One region of the Afipia sp. DC4300-2b1 genome, then DNA from elsewhere that is predicted to be linked to it. Evidence: predicted binding sites of a transcription regulator. Region 1 holds the regulator's gene; each other region holds the start of a gene.
The links. The regulator PhoB, encoded in region 1, activates phosphate uptake and scavenging genes when phosphate is short. The targets are predictions, from matches to a motif close to TGTCATNNANCTGTCAT.
Positions count from the first base shown of each region.

Region 2: a site for PhoB is predicted at 1,847-1,863, ahead of phnC (phosphonate ABC transporter ATP-binding protein). Genes of this name have one in related genera too.
Region 3: a site for PhoB is predicted at 1,431-1,447, ahead of ACP7AL_RS17615 (inorganic phosphate transporter). Genes of this name have one in related genera too.
Region 4: a site for PhoB is predicted at 2,492-2,508, ahead of ACP7AL_RS05155 (alkaline phosphatase). Genes of this name have one in related genera too.

Region 1 covers NZ_JAFCSX010000004.1:103,405-108,225, forward strand. The annotation lists gene pstA (phosphate ABC transporter permease PstA) at 1-594, shown strand, start outside; gene pstB (phosphate ABC transporter ATP-binding protein PstB) at 591-1,418, shown strand; gene phoU (phosphate signaling complex protein PhoU) at 1,445-2,161, shown strand; gene phoB (phosphate regulon transcriptional regulator PhoB) at 2,189-2,899, shown strand; gene arsC (arsenate reductase (glutaredoxin)) at 2,963-3,367, opposite strand; gene ACP7AL_RS17090 (LacI family DNA-binding transcriptional regulator) at 3,525-4,526, shown strand; gene ACP7AL_RS17095 (FAD-binding oxidoreductase) at 4,672-4,821, shown strand, end outside.
Region 2 covers NZ_JAFCSX010000006.1:90,027-94,847, forward strand. The annotation lists gene ACP7AL_RS22890 (alpha-D-ribose 1-methylphosphonate 5-triphosphate diphosphatase) at 1-1,099, opposite strand, end outside; gene ACP7AL_RS22895 (chloramphenicol acetyltransferase) at 1,096-1,755, opposite strand; gene phnC (phosphonate ABC transporter ATP-binding protein) at 1,985-2,797, shown strand; gene phnD (phosphonate ABC transporter substrate-binding protein) at 2,895-3,833, shown strand; gene phnE (phosphonate ABC transporter, permease protein PhnE) at 3,900-4,784, shown strand; gene phnE (phosphonate ABC transporter, permease protein PhnE) at 4,781-4,821, shown strand, end outside.
Region 3 covers NZ_JAFCSX010000004.1:222,909-227,729, forward strand. The annotation lists gene ACP7AL_RS17610 (GumC family protein) at 1-1,292, shown strand, start outside; gene ACP7AL_RS17615 (inorganic phosphate transporter) at 1,493-3,121, shown strand; gene ACP7AL_RS17620 (patatin-like phospholipase family protein) at 3,228-4,388, opposite strand; gene ACP7AL_RS17625 (3-hydroxybutyrate dehydrogenase) at 4,668-4,821, shown strand, end outside.
Region 4 covers NZ_JAFCSX010000001.1:1,044,052-1,048,872, forward strand. The annotation lists gene ACP7AL_RS05150 (OmpA family protein) at 1-617, shown strand, start outside; gene ACP7AL_RS05155 (alkaline phosphatase) at 681-2,438, opposite strand; gene argG (argininosuccinate synthase) at 2,578-3,915, opposite strand; gene ACP7AL_RS05165 (phosphatase PAP2 family protein) at 4,172-4,821, opposite strand, start outside.

The sequences.
Region 1 (4,821 bases):
ATCGGATTGTTCGCCGGCACTTATCTCGCCGAATACGGCAAACACGACCGCCTGACCTCGGTGATCCGCTTCATCAACGACATCCTGCTGAGCGCGCCATCGATCATCATTGGTTTGTTCGTGTATGGTGCGGTCGTTGTACCGATGGGCGGCTTCTCGGCGCTGGCCGGCACGCTGGCGCTTGCGGTGATCGTGATCCCGGTCGTGGTGCGCACCACCGAAGACATGCTTGGTCTCGTGCCCAATCCGCTGCGTGAAGCAGCATCTGCACTCGGTCTTCCGCGTTCGCTCGTCATTAAGCGTATCGCTTATCGCGCTGCGCGCGCCGGCCTCATCACCGGCGTCCTGCTGGCGACGGCACGCGTCGCTGGCGAAACCGCGCCGCTGCTGTTCACTGCGCTGAGCAACCAGTTCTTCAGTCTCGATCTGACCAAGACGATGGCGAACCTGCCGGTGACCATCAACAACTTCGTCCAAAGCCCCTACGACTACTGGAAACAGCTCGCATGGACCGGGGCTTTGCTTATCACCTTGACCGTACTTGCCCTTAACATTGGCGCGCGCATTCTCGGCGCCGAGAGGACATCGAAATGAACGAGCAGCTTTCTGTCAGCGTAGATCTTTCCCGCAGCCCCGTACCGGGTGGTATTGGCCGGCTTGATGCGCGGCCCAAGGTGACCGCGCGCGATCTGAATTTCTATTATGGCGAGCACCACGCCCTGAAGAGCATCAATCTTGTTCTCGGCGAGAACCGCGTGACCGCCTTCATCGGACCGTCGGGCTGCGGCAAATCCACATTGCTGCGCATCTTCAACCGCATGTACGACCTTTATCCCGGTCAGCGAGCGGTCGGCCAGTTGATGCTGGACTCGACCAATATTCTCGATCCGAAACTGGACCTGAATTTGCTGCGCGCCCGGATCGGTATGGTGTTCCAGAAGCCGACCCCGTTCCCGATGACGATCTATGAGAATATCGCGTTCGGTATCCGGCTCTATGAAAAGATTTCGAAGTCCGAAATGGACGGCCGCGTCGAGGCCGCGTTGAAGGGCGGCGCGCTCTGGAACGAGGTCAAGGACAAGCTGAACGCCAGCGGCCTCAGCCTGTCCGGCGGCCAGCAGCAGCGCCTGTGCATCGCACGCACTGTCGCCGTCCGTCCTGAGGTCATCCTGTTCGACGAACCTTGCTCGGCGCTCGATCCGATCTCTACCGCCAAGGTCGAAGAACTGATCCAGGAACTCAAGGAGGACTACACGATCGCCATCGTGACGCATAATATGCAGCAGGCGGCGCGTGTGTCTGACAAGACAGCGTTCATGTATCTTGGTGAGCTGGTCGAGTTCGACGACACCAACAAGATATTCACCTCGCCGACCGACCGGCGCACACAAGATTACATCACCGGCCGCTTCGGCTGACGCGCATTCGCGGGAGAAAACATATCATGGCTTCAGATCATACCGCCAAAGCGTTCGACGACGACCTTCAGGAACTCAACCGGCTCGTGGCCGAGATGGGTGGACTGGCAGAACGGCAGATCGTCGATTCCGTCGATGCGTTGATCCGGCGCGACGTCGCGCTGGGCAAGCGCGTTGTCGCGGCCGACCTCGAGATCGATAAACTGCAGCACTTGATCGAGGAACGCGCGGTGCTGACGATCGCTCGCCGCCAGCCGATGGCGGTCGACCTGCGCGAGATCGTCAGTTCAATGCGCGTTGCCACCGATCTGGAGCGCATCGGCGACCTGTCGAAGAACATCGGCAAGCGCGTCGCAGCGCTCGACAGCGATTTCCATCCGCTGAAGCTGATCCGTGGCCTGGAACACATGACCGACCTCGTTCAGTCGCAGGTCAAGTCGGTGCTCGATGCATATGCGGCGCACGATCTGCCTGCCGCGATGACCGTCTGGAAGGGCGACGAAGAGGTCGATGCAATCTGCACGTCCCTGTTCCGCGAGCTTCTGACCTATATGATGGAAGACCCGCGCAATATTGGTTTCTGTATTCACTTGATGTTCTGCGCCAAGAATATTGAACGGATCGGCGACCATGCGACCAACATCGCCGAGACGGTTTTCTACATGATCGAAGGCCAGCAGATGCTCGATCAGCGCCCGAAGGGCGATATGACGAACTTTGCAACGGCCGCGTCAGGCAGTTAATTTGTAAGACGAACTAAAGGACTTGAAATGAGCGCCCGAATTCTTGTGGTCGAGGACGAAGAGGCGTTGACCACGCTGCTTCGCTACAACCTGGATGCCGAGGGCTACGACGTCGAGACGGTTGCCCGCGGCGACGATGCGGACACCCGGCTCAAGGAGCATGTTCCCGATCTCATCGTGCTCGACTGGATGCTTCCAGGCCTGTCCGGGATCGAGCTTTGCCGGCGGTTGCGTGCACGACCCGAGACCAAGCAGATTCCGATCATCATGCTGACCGCGCGCGGCGAGGAAAGCGAAAGGGTGAGGGGCCTTGCGACCGGAGCGGACGACTATATCGTCAAACCGTTCTCGGTGCCGGAACTGCTGGCGCGTGTGAAGGGCCTGCTGCGACGCGCAAGTCCCGAACGCCTCGCGACCGTTCTCGCCTTTGGCGACATCGAGCTAGATCGTGACCGGCGGCGCGTTGCCCGTTCTGGCCGCCCGATCGACTTGGGCCCGACCGAATACCGGCTTCTGGAGTTCTTCCTGGAACACCCGGGGCGTGTGTTCAGCCGCGAGCAGCTGCTCGATGGCGTGTGGGGCCGTGACATCTATATCGACGAGCGCACGGTGGACGTGCACATCGGCCGTCTCAGGAAGCTGCTGAATCTTGGGCGCGAGTCGGATCCGATCCGCACGGTTCGTGGCGCGGGCTACGCGCTTGACGATCGCTTCGCCAAGGCTGATTCACAAAACTGAGTCGCAAGTTGCCTGACCTTCTCCTTGCATAAGCAGGGTGTTGGTCATCGGCAGCGACGTGCCTCATACAGGGTTGACGACGTCGCCGTCTTCCTTGACGAACCTGCCTATGTGCGGATTTGGCAGAACGTCGAGCACAGCCTCCGAGGGCCGGCACAGCTTGACGCCCTTAGGTGTCACGACGATCGGCCGATTGATCAGGATTGGGTGTGCGAGCATCTGATCGATCAGATCATCATCTGTCCATTTCGGATCGCCGAGCCCAAGCTCGGCATAGGTTGTGCCCTTCTCGCGCAAAAGCGAGCGCACAGAAACTCCCATCGCCGCAATGAGCTCGATCAGTTCTGAGCGGGTGGGCGGCTGCTTCAGATACTCGATAATTGTGGGCTCGATGCCGCTTTGCCGGATCATTGCCAGCGTGTTGCGGGACGTTCCGCAATCCGGGTTGTGATAGATGGTGACGTTCATGGCTGCATCCGTTAACCCGGCCAATCCGGTTTTCGACCGCTCAAGCCTTGTACGTTGACGGCCGGAATGCGTCGAGTCCGGGCCTTGCGCTTGCTTGTTTTATAGAGCCTCCAAGTCTACGCTCGCCGCGCGAACGCCGTTTGGGATGCAGGAATCGATGAGGCCGAGACTAGCCGATGTTGCACGTATGGCGGGGGTCGACGTATCCACCGCTTCGCGGGTGCTGCGCGGCGAGGAGAGCCAGCGCATTCGTCCGGAGACGCGAGAGCGGATTCTCGAAAGCGCTCGTAATCTGGATTATTCACCAAATACGCTCGCGCAGGGTTTGCGGACGTCACGCAGCCGGACGCTCGGTCTCATCGTTCCGCAACTCGATAACCCGGTGTTTGCGTCTGCCATTCGCGGTGCCGAAAAATCCTCTGCACGGCATGGCTATTCGTTGCTGATTGCACACCGGGAATCGGGCGCGACCGACGCCGTCTATCACCGTCTGTCGCATGGCAACCGCGCCGACGGGCTGCTGGTCGCGAGCCTCGACGATGACGCCCTGTTGCGCGAAGAGCTTGAATCGACCCATACGCCATTCGTGCTGCTCAACCGGCAACTGTCGGGCAGCCCTTATTGCGTCGTGCTCGACAGCCGCGCCGCTGCGGCAATGGCCGTCGATCATCTGGCGCAGATGGGTCACAAGCGGATCGCACATCTTGCGGGCCGTCCCGGCGGGTTCAACGCCGGCGAACGACTGGCCGGATATCGCGACGGATTGAAGCGGCACGGTATTCCGTTCGATCCGAAGCTGGTCGCCGTTGCTGGATACACGGCGGAGGGCGGTGCGGATGCGATGCGCAGTCTTCTTGCACTGAAGCCGACGGCTGTTCTTGGCGCCACGCTGGTCACCGCAGCGGGTGCGATGGCTCTGTTGCATGAAGCGGGTCTGCAAATTCCGCGCGACATATCGGTGATGGGCCTGCACGATGCGCCGGTTGCGACAATGCTTTATCCGCAATTGACGTCGGTGAAGATGCCTACGGAGTTGATGGGTGAAATTGCTTCCGATCTTCTGATCGACCTTTTGAACGGCGGTACGCCGCGACCGGTCGCGCCTCTCGCGCCAGACGGTCTGGTCATCCGCGCTTCCACAGGCCCAGCCCCGCGCTAAATTTTAACTTGACCGCAGGGGCCGTTTGTAAGACGTTTGAACAAACGATTGTGCAAGCCATTTGTTCAATCACGAGAAAATATAGTGCGATCAGGGGAGTGCGCCGAGTGAGCGTGGCGAATTTGGCCTCTGAAAAGGGGCTGTCATGACTGCAACCACCATCGCCGCCGTGCGCGAAACCGATCGTGTCGATGAAAGCCTCGTCTCTGCTTTTGGGGCAATCGTCGGTAATGACAACGTTCTAGCATCATTCGATCAGCGCCTCGGCTATGCGCGCGATCGCCTGCCATTCGCT
Region 2 (4,821 bases), on a different contig from region 1:
CGACGACGCGAGGCCTGAGCGGCTCCTGCGCATCGACAAGAATGATGTCGGCTCGCTTTCCGGTCGCGATCTGGCCGCGATCACGCAGGCCTGTGGCCGCCGCGGGAGCACTGGAGATCAGCGCCCAGGCTTGTGGCAGAGGCAGGATGTTGTCTGCGGCCAACAGGAACGCCGCGAGCAGTGGTGCAGGGTAGTAATAGTCAGAAGCCAGAATCGAACACAGGCCTTTGCTCACCATATCGGCCGCGCTGGTCCAGCCGGTATGGCTGCCCCCGCGCACGACGTTCGGCGCTCCGAACACGGTGAAGTCGCCGGCCTCGATCGCTGCGCGTGCGGTTTCCTCATTGATCGGGAACTCGGCGATGTCGATTCCCATGGTCCGGAAACCAGCGCGCTGATCCGGCGATTCATCGTCATGAGACAGCAACGGGATGCCGTGGTCGCGGGCAATGGAGGCAAGCCGTGCAATCGAATCCGGCACATCGCTGGCTCGGGCCATGACCCGCTCGACCAGTGTGTCGAATTCACCTTCAGTGAGACCTGATCGTTCCACCATACGAGCGCGCTTCTTCGGGTTATTCATCGACGCGGCTGTCATATGCATGTGATCGTTGAAGGCGAGGAGATCGACACGTCCAGCGGCCATCCACTCGGCAATGGTTGGCTCGGCATCGAGATTGAACGTCTCCTGCCGCAGATGAAAGCGGGTATCGGCCGCGAGCCGGGGCCGCATGCCTTCGATGGCATCGAGTAGCCGGTGCGCGTTTTCGGTTCCGCGCAGGCCGGGTTCCCAGGACCATGTGGTGGCATGGAAGACAGTGGTGACGCCGTTGGCAATCGCCTGGCGGTCGCTGTCGACAAGTGCGACATCGATCGGGAAGTCGACGCCGGGACGCGGCATCATCTGGCGCTCGAACGCGTCACCATGCATGTCGACAATGCCGGGAAGAGCGATAAGGCCATTACTATTGAGGCGCAGGGAAGCTGCGCCGCTGCGGGACCTTATCTCAGCGATCATTCCGCCCACAACGTGAATGGATGCATCGACAAGATCGTTTCCAACAAGCGCTTCGCCGCCTTCAATCAGGATGTCCGTCATGTGCCAACTGCTTTCAAAACCAGATCCGGGGATGCGTTATGGCGGTATTTCTCGACGAAGGCTTCGACCGGCAAATTCCTGAAATCAGGTAATGCGGCCCGCAGGCGCTCGTGGTCCCAATCCCACCATGCCAGCGTCATCAGCTCATCTGCGATTCGCTCCGGAAAACGCCGCCGGATCGGCCTGGCGGGATTTCCGCCGACAATCGTATAGGCCGGGACGTCCTTCGTGACGACAGCACCGGCTGCGACCACCGCACCGGTGCCGATGTTGCGGCCCGGAAGCACAATGGCGCCGTGTCCAATCCAGACGTCATGACCGAATGTCACTTGGTGACTGCGCCGCCAGGCGAAGAACTCGGATTCATCTGCCTCGCCGGGAAAGTAGGCGCTCGCGCGATAAGAGAAGTGCGCTTGCGACGCGCGATGCATCGGATGATTGCCGGGATTGATTCGCGTCATCGCAGCGATCGAGCAGAACTTCCCGATGGTGGCGTAGGCGATCTGACTGTCATTCACGACGTAGGAATAATCGCCGAGCTTGACCTCGTGCAGGACGGTGCGCGCGCCAATTTCGCAATAAACCCCGGCGCTGCTGTCACGCAGGTTCGCGGTCGGATCGATAAGCGGTTGTGCTGATAGAATCTTGCCGGCCATGAATGTCTGTTCTCGAGGTGGTTTTTCCCGGTGAATGCCGATGCATTGGACGAGAGGTCAACATCTCTTCATGCCGTTTCATGACGACATCGTGAAGTTTGGATGACAAAGGCTTTTCGTCACAGCATACGCGATTTCGGGGGAGGGCAACCGCCGCAGGCGGATGTGTCACACAACTGTAGGAAACCCACGCTAGCGAGGAATGAACTTACTGAGACGGAGTTGGCACATGCTTGAGGTAGACGGATTAACGTGCCGGTTTGGCGCGAAGACGGCCGTCGACAATGCCTCTTTCTCGGTTCAGCCGGGATGCTTCGTCGGCGTGATTGGCCGTTCGGGCGCGGGAAAATCGACGCTGCTGCGAATGATCAATCGGCTGGAGAAGCCGACCGGTGGACGAATTGTGTTCGAAGGCGTGGACGTGACCGCCTTGCAGGGTCGTGATCTGCGCCGCTGGCGCGCGCGATCGGCGATGATCTTCCAGCAATTCAATCTCGTCGGGCGGCTCGATGTCCTGACCAATGTCCTGATGGGGCGTCTTGCGGGCGTGCCCCAGTGGCGATCGTTGATTCAGCTCTGGCCGCAGGACGACAAGGCCATTGCGATTTCCGCTCTTGAGCAATTCGACATGATGCCGATGGCTGCACAGCGCGCCGATCAGCTTTCCGGCGGCCAACAGCAGCGCGTGGCGATTGCCCGGGCGCTGGTTCAGCAGCCCGACATTATTTTAGCGGACGAGCCGATTGCGTCGCTCGATCCGCGTAACACCCGGATCGTGATGGATGCGCTGCTGCGGATCAACAAGCATTTCGGCATCACGGTGATCTGCAATCTTCACTCGCTCGATCTGGCGCGGACATACTGCGACCGCCTGATCGGCATGTCCGCCGGGCGTATCGTGTTCGACGGAGTGCCTGCTGCACTCACCGACACGATCGCGCGCGAACTCTACGATCTCGAGGCTGGCGAAGTGATGGACGAAACCCCGGGCTTTGTGCCCGGGAATCTCGCTCCAGCTTTCGGAACTGCCGCGGTTGCATAAGCGTGCCGATGTCGTGAAGCAGTCTTTGGATTGCGTCATGCTTTGACCCATCGAATTCGACCTGAACCCTGCGATAACCGACCATACAGAGGACACCATGATCAATCGCCGTCTCGTCATTGCGGGTGCTGCTGCGCTCGCCTTCAGCGCCACCGCTGCGTCAGCCCAGGACTGGAAGACCAAGTATCCCGAACTTACTTTCGCAGTTGTTCCTGCTGAGAACGCGTCCGGCGTCACCGAGCGCTGGGCGCCTTTCATTTCCTACCTGAGCAAGGAACTTGGCGTGAAGGTGAACCTTCGCATCGCCAATGACTACGCCGCGGTGATCGAAGGACAGCGCACCGGAACCATCCATGTTGCCAGCTACGGCTCGGCGTCGTTCGCCCGCGCTCGTCTGACGGGTGTGCATACCGATGCGTTCGCACATGACCGCAACATCGACGGCACTACCGGCTACTATTCGATGTTCTTCGTGCTGGCGAAGAGCCCTTACAAGAGCATCGACGATCTCAAGGGCAAGAACCTCGGTCTGGTCGATCCGAATTCGACCTCCGGCAACAATGTTCCGCGCTTCGAGCTAAACAAGATGCAGATCACCGACGCCGAATCATATTTCGGCAAGGTGGTTTTCACCGGTAGCCACGAAAATGCGCTGCTGGCACTCTCGCAGGGGACGGTTGACGTCGCTGCCAATCAGTGGACCGCCGATAACGACTCGACCCTTGCCCAGATGCTGACCAAGGGCATGCTGAAGAATGCCGACGGTTCGGCGATGAAGAAGGAAGACTTCCGCATCGTTCACAAGTCAGCCCCGATCCTCAATGGCCCATACGCGGTTTTGACCGACATGCCTGCCGATCTGAAGGCGAGCATCGAGAAGGCTTTCTTTGAGGCTCCTGCCAAGGACAAGGCAGCCTTCGACAGGCTTTCCGACGGACAGAAGAAAGACTTCGCCCCGGCCACCACCAAGGATTGGGACGGCATGATCGAACTGATCAAGTTCGTCGACAGTCTTCGCAAGAAGAAGGCATCCTGACTGACGGAGGGCCGGACAGATGTGCCTGTTCGGCCCTTCCTCTTTCCTGCATAGAACAGTTTCATTTTGACAATCAGCCTTTCCAGCTATCCGCCCCAGCAGATCGCGGCGCTCGAATCCGCCTACAACGCGGCTATCTCTCGCAAACGACTGCGCTTTGCGGCAGGGCTCGTCGTATTCATCGTGTTGCTGATCGTCGCGGGCTTTGGCGCTGAGGTCGCGCCGAAGACTTTCGTCGAAAAGATCGGAAATTTTGTCGGTTACTTCGACCGCATCCTGAATCTTGACACGGGCAAGCGCGTCTGGACCGATCCCGCCGAATGGTTTTGGGGCTGGCAAAAATGGCTCAAGCTGCTCGCGGAAACGCTGCTGCTGAGCTATGTCGGCACCACGATGGGCGCATTAGGTGCATTTGGCCTCAACTTCTTCGCTGCCGCCAATCTGTCGCCGCATCCCGCGTTGCGGTTTGTTGTGCGCAGGTCTCTGGAGTTCTGCCGCACAGTTCCCAGCATCGTGTTTGCGCTGATCTTTGTGATTGCTTTTGGTCTAGGTCCGATGGCCGGCGTACTGGCCATCGCGATTCACTCGATAGGCGCGCTGGGCAAGCTCTATTCGGAGCAGGCCGAGAATATCGACATGAAGCCGCTCGAAGGTGTCCGCTCCACCGGCGCAAGCTGGATGTCCGCCGTCCGCTTTGCCGTGCTTCCGCAAGTTATGCCGGGTTTCGCGAGCTACACCTTGCTGCGGTTCGAGATCAATGTGCGAGAAGCGTCGGTGATGGGTTTTGTCGGGGCAGGCGGCATCGGCCAGGAACTGGTCGTGGCGGTGCGCAAGTTCTTCTACTCCGATGTCAGCGCAATTCTGCTGATGATCATCGTCACCGTGTTTGTCATCGATATCTGCACCGGCTGGCTGCGCGGGCGGCTGTTCGGATCGGAGCAGCGCATATGACGCCGGCAACACGGGATCCAAAGGAACTTGCAATTCA
Region 3 (4,821 bases), 120 kb from region 1:
GGGTGCGATTTATTGCTGCGGTCACCGCTATCTGCGTCGCGCTCAGCCTTGTCTGGATATTGTTGTCGGCTCCCAAGCATGTTGCATCCGGCCAGATTGTGCTCGATCTGCCCGCCCAGGCGGCAGCCGATGCCGGCAAACCCGCCAATTCGGAAACAGTGGCAGTTGGCATCGACAACCAGATTAGCGCCCTGACATCGCGCAGTGTCCTCGACAAGGTGATCGCAAGAGAAAAGCTCGGGACCGATCCGCTTTTTGGCGGCAAGTCGAAGGGGCTCCTCTTCACGCTTCTTGCAGGTGTCGGGCTTGTTCCGGCGTCCGAGCCGCATGCCATGGCGTTGCGGCAACTGAACCGTGCGATCAGCATCGTTGGCAATCACGGCTCCGACACGGTGAACGTCAATGTCGTCACGCCCGACAGAGAAACGTCGGTGCGCGTCGCCAACGCGGTGATGGACAGCTACGTGGAGGAGCAGAGGCTCGCCGGCGCTGGCGCGGCACCGGGGGCCGCGGCGCCTCTCGGCGAAAGGCTGGGAATACTCCAGACGCGCATGCGGGAAGCCGAACAGCGATATGAGAAATATCGCACCGACAGCCTGGCGATGATGGATGGTGGTCAATCCAGCGCCGAGAAACAAGCCAATGAGATATCCGAACAGATCGCTACTGCCGAGGCCAGAGCCGGCGGTTTGCGTTCGACGTTGAATCAACTCCAGCGGGCCCGGAAAATCCTGGATGGCGGCGGAATTCCGGACCCTGTCTGGGGAGGAGCAATCGGGACATTCAGAAGCCGTTACGCCGCCGCACGGGAACTGGAAATTGATCTTTCCGAAACGCTCGGACCGCGTCACCCCGACCGCGTGATCGCCAGGATGCGGGCGACCGAAGCCAGACGGCTGCTGGAACAGGCGATTCAGGATGGCGTTCAGTCGGCTACAGCCGATCTGGAACGTATCCGCGCAGTGGTGACGCAACTCAAGAACCGCCTTGAAGCGTCAAGGCAAAATTCCGTCAAAACCAGCGAAGCAAGTGCGCGGCTCAAGGAACTGGAGCGGGACGTCGAAGCACACCGTGCTGCATACCAAGCGGTCCTCGCGCGATCTCAGCAACAGCGGCCGGACAACCCGGGTGCCCGGGTCTTGAGTCGTGCAGTGGTCCCGCCGGAAACCGGCCGAACGTTCCCCATCGGGACCTTGTTCATCAGCTTGTTGCTCGGTCTTGGTCTGGGTGTCAGCCTGGCCTGGCTGCTTGAACTGATGGATGAGAAAGAAAGAGCGGAAGTACTGCGTTAGGTCGCCGCGTTTCCCGAACAATTCCAAGATCTTGTCCCGGCGTTTTATCCGCAGGCTTCAAAAGCTGCGGAACGCATGAATATCAGCGGGGTACAGTTCATCTGAAACCGAAGCGCGTCGTCGGGCCGATATGAAAGGTGTCATCCAACCTTCAAGTTAAACGGTCAAAAAGAACCCCTGAGTTTCATAAGGGGTGTGAGATGAGCGACATTACATTGAATTCCGGGATTGCCGACGGGCAAACCATCGAGCCGGCTTCAAGGCCCAATCTCGATAAAGGTTTTAACCCACTGACCATGATCCTGTTTTTTGGCATCCTCGCCGCGGGTGCAATATTCGTAGCCTACAGCATTTACGTCGATATCGATGCCACCGGCACCAAGGTCACGACCTATCTTCCCTACATCCTGCTGTTTGTTGCGCTGCTGATTGCGCTCGGCTTCGAATTCGTCAACGGCTTCCACGACACCGCAAACGCCGTCGCGACGGTGATCTACACCCATTCGCTTCCGGCGGAATTTGCGGTGATGTGGTCGGGCTTCTTCAACTTTCTTGGCGTGTTGCTGTCGAGCGGCGCGGTTGCTTTCGGCATCGTCTCGCTGCTGCCGGTTGAACTCATTCTTCAGGTCGGAAGCAGCGCTGGTTTCGCCATGGTGTTCGCGCTCTTGATCGCAGCTATCGTCTGGAATCTCGGCACCTGGTACTTCGGTCTTCCGGCTTCCAGCTCCCACACGCTGATCGGCTCGATCATCGGCGTCGGCATCGCCAACGCGGTCATGCGCGGACGCGATGGTACCTCGGGCGTTGACTGGACCAAGGCCACGGAAATCGGCTACGCGCTGTTGCTCTCGCCGTTGTTCGGCTTCTGCATGGCGGCACTTCTGTTGTTGGTGTTGAAGTTCGTTGTTCGCAATCCGGCGCTTTACGCTGCTCCGGAAGGCAACAAGCCACCGCCGCTGTGGATTCGCGGTATCCTGATCGCGACCTGCACCGGCGTCAGCTTCGCGCACGGATCAAACGACGGTCAGAAGGGCATGGGCCTGATCATGCTGATCCTGATCGGCACTGTGCCGACCGCCTACGCGCTGAACCGCGCCTTGCCGGAATCGCAGGTCATCAAGTTCCAGCAGACGTCAGAAGCCGCGTCAAAGGTGATCGCTGCCAAGGGCGCCGGTCATAGCATCATCGGCGATCCCCGTCCGGCAGTGACTCAGTATGTCTCGCTGCACAAGATCAACGAAGGCACTTATCCGTCGCTGGCGGTTCTCGTGAAGGACGTCGGGGATCAGGTGCAGAAGTATGGCACGCTGAGCAAGGTTCCTGCCGAAGCGGTGGGTAACACCCGCAACGACATGTACCTGACTTCGGAGGCGATCCGCTTCCTGATGAAGGACAAGGAAAACGACCTCAGTAAGGAAGAGGTCGCGACGCTCAACGCTTACAAGGGTTCGCTCGACAGTGCCACGAAGTTCATCCCGACCTGGGTGAAAATCGCGGTCGCGATCGCGCTGGGCCTTGGCACCATGATCGGCTGGAAGCGCATTGTCATCACCGTCGGCGAGAAGATCGGAAAAACACACCTGACCTACGCGCAGGGTGCATCCGCTGAACTCGTGGCAGCAGGGACGATCGGTGCGGCTGACATCTTCGGCCTTCCAGTCTCGACCACCCACGTGCTGTCGTCCGGCGTCGCCGGGACCATGGCAGCCAACGGCTCGGGATTGCAGATGGCCACCATCCGCAACCTGCTGATGGCCTGGGTGCTGACCTTGCCGGCAGCGATCTGCCTCTCCGCGGGCCTCTACGTGCTGTTCTCGCACCTGTTCTGATCGACTGCCGCTATAGCGGCAATGACAACGAAGGGCCCGCGCTAAGAGCGCGGGCTCTTTTTGTTTCAACGCACCCGCCCAAAAGAGCGAGACGGGACCGAGAGGCTCAGTAATCCTTCTCGCGGTGCACGTCATGAACGACGATGCCCATACCGGCTTCCGGCATGGCCAGCCATTCCCGCCGCTTCAGCGTGCGGCGGGTGTCCTCAAGGCCGCTCAGCCAGTGCTCGCGCATCGAGGTGGCGGAGAACTCGTGGTCCTTGGAATCGCCCTCATAGGCCTTTTGCTGATAGATCATCTGCAGGATGGTGATTTCGGGCAGGTCCGCGAAGCGGTCGCGCAGTGCGCGCTCGTGATCGGTCAGCTTGTCTTCCGGAACCTTCAGCAGCGCCTTGTAGAAGTCGGTCTTCAGGTTGTTCATACGCTTGTAGACGTCGGTGTTGTAGCGCGTACGTGACGAATACATGATGTCCTTATGCCGGGCCATCACCTCCTGGATGTCACGCGGCAGGACACCCCGCGCGTTGAACAGGTCGACCTGAAACACCAGCGAGTTCATCTTGTCTTCCTGATCAAGCAGATGTTGTAGCGGCGTATTGGAAACGATGCCCCCGTCCCAGAAATGGTCGGTGCCGATCTTCACCATGGGCAGGGCAGGCGGCAGAGCGCCGCTGGCCATGACATGCTCGGGCTCGATAACTTCCTTCTTGTTGTCGAAATACAAGAAATTGCCGGTGAGGACGTTCACCGCGCCGACGGCGAAATGCATCTTGCGGGAATTGATCAAATCGAAATCGACAAGTTCCAGCAGCGACGCGCGCAGCGGCGCGGTGTCATAATAGCTGGTCGCCGTTCTGGCACCGGCCGGGCTGAACCATGGATTGATGTCATGCGGCTTGAAGAAGCCCGGCTGACCCATGGTGGTCGTCAGGAATGAGCTCGTCAGGTTGCGGGCCTTGCGGTAAATGTCGCCGTCCGGCGTGTAGTGCCAGACCTTGCGGCTGGTGATGCGGTCCCAAAAGGTCCGCAGCCGTTCGAGCCGCCGCTCCGGCGGGTTACCTGCGATGATGGCAGAATTGATCGCGCCGATCGAAACGCCGCAAACCCAGTCGGGCTCCATACCGCTTTCGTGCAGGGCCTGATAGACGCCTGCCTGATAGGCACCCAGCGCCCCGCCACCCTGGAGAACCAGCGCCACGCGGTCGCAGCGATCGGGCCGCCAGTGTTGAGATCCAAACGTTTCGGATTTCGGCGTACGCGCATCCATGACTTTGCCCCGTTGATTTTCTTGCCTCGAAAGTCCGGTGTGCAGATTTCAGAGAAGCGGTGACGCTGTCGTGACAGGCTGCTCGTCTGATTGCAGAATCTGCTTCGTGGTTAGCAGCTCGGAGCGGGCAAAGATGGGTGTCACCGGACTGAAGAAATTTCCTCACATCGATGTCAAGGACCGCCGTTAGCTATTGTGCATTGCAATTCCTACCGCGCTTTAACCGTACTGCCGGTAACGACGCGGGCCTTTGTTTCGGCAGTTCAGATTGGCCACAGCATGCTGTCCGGAAAATCCGCCATCGTAACAGGCTCCACCAGCGGCATCGGCCTCGGCATCGCACGCGGTCTGGCCGCCAGCGGCGCCAACATCATGCTCAACGGCTTCGGTGACCCCGCGGCGATCGAAACAATCCGTCAGGACATCGCAGGCG
Region 4 (4,821 bases), on a different contig from region 1:
TGGTTGCCGGCGCCATCGGCGGCTACTTCGTGTCGCTGCCGCCGCCGGTCCTTCGCATTCCGGAGAACCGCTACATCGTCGAGGCGGAAGACGCATCGCCCGAACTGATCTACGACACCATGATCGCTCCCCCGGTCGAGCGGATCGAGCGGCCGTATTCGCTCGATGAAATCCGCTACAGCCCGTCGGTGCGTCAGCGCATGCCGAGCATCGATGTCGACAGCATCAACTTCGAGACCGGGTCGTGGGAGATTCCGCCGGATCAGGTTGGAAAGCTGCAGGCCATCGCCGACGGCATCAACCGTGCGATCCAGCGCAATCCGCAGACGGTGTTCCTGATCGAAGGACATACCGACGCGGTCGGAAGCGATGTCGACAACCTGTCGCTGTCGGATCGCCGCGCTGAATCGGCGGCCACACTCCTCACCCAGCAGTTCAACGTGCCTGCGGAAAATCTCACGTCGCAGGGCTACGGCGAGCAGTACCTGAAGGTGCCGACGGACGGACCGGAGCGGCGCAACCGCCGCGTCACCATCCGCAACATCACGCCGCTGCTCAACGGCGGCCAGGCCTCGCTGCCGGCACCGCCGGCGGGCACCGCGCCGCCGCGCCGCTAAGGCAAGGCGCAGACAACAAGACGGCCGGGATTTTTCCCGGCCGTTTTTGTTTGTGGTGCATGCTTACTGTTTCGGTTGCCCAAGCCCCAACGCATCCGCAATCACGCGGAACACCTCGGTGTTGTCCATCGAGCCGCGCACCCGATCGCTGCCCGGACCCGTCGCTGTGAGAATGACGTCCTCGCCGGAGTGAACGCTGGCGCCCATCATCGCCGGAAGATTACCGAGGCGCAGCATCGCGCCGGGCAACTCCTTGTGCTTGTCGTTGGCCTTGAACGTATTGGCCTCGTCGCCTTTCACGGTCGGCTCGTTGGGATGATCGAGCTTCGGGCGCAACGTCTCGTAGTGATCGGGCAGGCTGGCGGAGAAGATCGCCAGACGCCGGCTGACATCGATCCGCGCCGGATAACCCTCCGCATCCGGCGCGGGGTAGTTCGGGAAGCCTGCCTTGTCGTAGACGCCGACCCGCTCGCGCAGCGGCGCGTTCGGCAGCGTGGACATGTCGTCGTTGATGGTGCCGACCAGCGCATTGGGATGATTGTGGTCGGCAACCACGAGGATCAGCGTGTCGTCGCCGCGCTTCGCCGACCAGTCGCGTGCAAGCCGCACCGCATTGTCGAGCATGATCGTGTCGTAGACCGCGCGATCGAAATCGAGCGCGTGGGCATACTTGTCGATCAGCCCGGACTCCACCATCAGGAAGAAGCCGTTGCCGTTCTTCGACAGGACATCGAGCGCGGCCTGCATCTGCTGCGTCAGGTCGGGCTGGTCCGGCGATTTCGCAACGCCGCCGCCCTTGAGGAATTTGCGATCCAGCACGCCGTCCATGTTGCCCAGCGCAAACAGGCCGAGCAGCTTGCGCGTATCGGCCTTGTTCGCCGCCGCGGCGAGTTCGGTGGCGGTCGCCGCATAGGCGTAGCCGGCCTCCTTGAATTTTGCGACATAGTCGGTCTCGTCCGCGCGCTTCGAACCCGGCGCGCCCTTCGGCAGGAAGTTCGCGAGCCCGCCGCCCATCAGCACGTCAGGACCTGCCGCAAAGAACTGTTCGACAATGTCGTTATAGGTGTTGCGGCGGCGCGTGTGCGCGACCATCGCAGCCGGGGTCGCATCCTCGACTTCGGTGTTGGTGACAATGCCGATGGCCAGATCGAGCTTGCGCCGCGCGAGGCTGGTGATGGTTTCCACGCGCGGATCGTCGAACGGACTAGCTGTCCGGTCGGCATAGACACCCATGGCATTGACAACCGCCTTGTGACCGGTGGCGAATGCGCTGGCCGCATTGGCCGAGTCGGTGATGATCGAGTCCGAGCCTGCCGTCGCCACCAGCGCCATCTGCGGCATGTCGTCCATGGCGAGCTTGCCGAGGCTCTTGCCCTGCGCGATGCCCTTCGCCAGCAGCCGTGCAGCCACGCGATGCGCCGGCGACAGACCGTCGCCGATAAAGAGGATCACGTTCTTCGCCTTGCGTGCGCCGGTGCCGAACACATTCCAGGTCACGGTGCGGGAATTGACGCCATCGCTCGCAACCACGGTGTACGCACCGGGCGTATCCAGCGTTGCGCCGCGCAGCACCAGCGCTGACTGGTCCTTGTTGTCTTCGCGATCGATGAACAGCGGCGGGGCCTTGAGCGCCGCTGCCGCATCCTGACCGTTGATGGTGACGCGCACCTTGTCCTGATCCACTTTCGCGGCGAACTCCACCTTCAGATCGAACCGCGCACCCGACAGGATATCCGCGCGGTCGATCGGATAGATCGTTTGCGCGATTGCTCCGGTGTTGCAGGCCACTGCGGCGACAGCCGCGATAATCAGATGTCTCATAACGATGTCCACGTGAGGGTCGGGCGCGCGAGCGCGGAAATTATGAGCGCAAGATGACGGCTTGACTACAGGGTGCGGCAAAATGAAAAGGCGGACCGAACGGCCCGCCCTCGCAAAATTCATGCAGATGAGCTGCGTCTCAGCTCTTGTCGCTGTCGAGCTTCGGAATATTCGAGCCCTCGCCGGCCGAGAGCAGGCCGGTCCTGGTGTAGAGATCGAGCTTGCGGCGGGTGTCGGAAATATCGAGGTTGCGCATGGTCAACTGGCCGATGCGGTCGCCCGGCGTGAACGCCGCATCCTCGACCTTCTCCATGCTGAGCCGTTCCGGCGCATAGGTGAGGTTCGGACTTTCGGTGTTCAGGATCGAGTAGTCGTTGCCGCGGCGCAGTTCGAGCGTCACCTCGCCGGTGATCGCGCGCGCCACCCAGCGCTGCGCGGTTTCGCGCAGCATCAGGGCCTGCGAATCGAACCACCGCCCCTGATACAGCAACCGGCCAAGCCGCATGCCGCTGATCCGGTATTGCTCGATGGTGTCTTCATTGTGGATGCCGGTGACGAGACGCTCATAGGCGATGTGCAGCAGCGCCATGCCCGGCGCCTCGTAGATGCCGCGGCTCTTCGCCTCGATGATGCGGTTCTCGATCTGGTCGCTCATGCCGAGGCCATGACGCCCGCCGATGGCATTGGCCTCATAGAACAGCGCGACAGCGTCAGTGAACGTCTTGCCGTTCAGCGCCACGGGCTGGCCTTCCACAAAGCGCACCGAAACTTTCTCGGCCTTCACCGCGCAGTCGTCGCGCCAGAACGGAACGCCCATGATCGGATTGACGATTGTGATTCCGCTGTCGAGATGTTCGAGATCCTTGGCCTCGTGCGTCGCACCGAGGAGATTGCTGTCGGTCGAGTACGCCTTCTCGGCGCTCATCTTGTAAGCGAAGCCGGCGGCCTTCATGAACGCCGACATTTCCGCGCGCCCGCCCAATTCATCGATGAACTGCTGGTCGAGCCATGGCTTGTAGATCTTGAGGTCCGGATTGGTCAGCAGTCCGTAGCGGTAGAACCGCTCGATATCGTTGCCCTTGTAGGTCGAGCCGTCGCCCCAGATGTTGACGCCGTCTTCCTTCATCGCGGAGACGAGCATCGTGCCGGTGACGGCACGGCCGAGCGGCGTGGTGTTGAAATACGCGATGCCGCCGGTCGAGACGTGGAACGCGCCCGATTGAATCGCGGCGATGCCTTCATGAACCAGTTGCGTGCGGCAATCGACGAGGCGCGCTTTCTCGGCGCCGAACTCCATCGCCTTGCGCGGGATCTCGTCGTAGTCGGCCTCGTCCGGCTGGCCCAGATTGGCGGTGTAGGCGAAGACGCGCGCGCCCTTCTGCTTCATCCAGAGCAGCGCGGCGCTGGTATCGAGCCCGCCGGAGAAAGCGATGCCGACATTTTCCCCCTTGGGAAGGTTTTTCAGAATCGTACTCATGGGACTTCCCTTCGGGAGATTTCATTTGGGCGGTTTGGATGCACGGCTGGCAAGCCTCACCAGACCGGCTTTCTATAGAAAGATTGGCGGACGATGGGAAGATGAGGCACAGGGCCTCAACAAACACAATCGTCATCACCGGGCTTGACCCGGTGATCCATCAAAACGTGAACTTATTCAAAAAGATGGATTGCCGGGTCAAGCCCGGCAATGACACTCAGGGAGCATCACGCGCTGACCTGCCTCGGACGCTCCGCTAGGGCCGCAGAATAGGCGCTCCGCCGTCCGCAGCGGTCTCCGCCCCCGGCCTGATGCGCGGGGTCTCGCCGACGTCGCGGCCGAGGCGTTTCTGCCGCCAGCGATAGCCCGGCCATGCGAAGCGCGTCAGCCAGGCGTCGATGCCGTAGTCGGTCAGCCGCGTTGATGGCCAGCGGTAGATGAAGGCATAAGCCAGCCAGATCACGATGAACGACACAGTGCCGGAGAACAGCACATCGGTCAGAAAGTGGCCGCCGAAGGACATGCGAAGACCGCCGGTGAACACACCGAACGCAGTGGCCGCGACATAGGCCAGCGGACGCCACTGCGGCGGCGTCAGCGCGGCGGGCGCATAGGTCCAGAATGCAGTCGCGCCCTCGCCGGAAAAGAACGAACAGTTCTTCGGGCATGCGCCGCGCGGGTCCCACCAGGCCTTGAATTCAAGCGGCCCGTTGAACTCCGTCACCACCACCGGACGCGGACGGCCCCAGTAGCCCTTGAACACGATGTTCGACAGCACGATCGCCGAGAGCAACATCGTAACGATCAGAAACACCATGGCGCGGCCGGAGATCATCAGCGGCTTCACCGGACGGATCAGCTTGACGATCAGCGACACCAGCGCGGGCATCACCAGACCCCACGCAA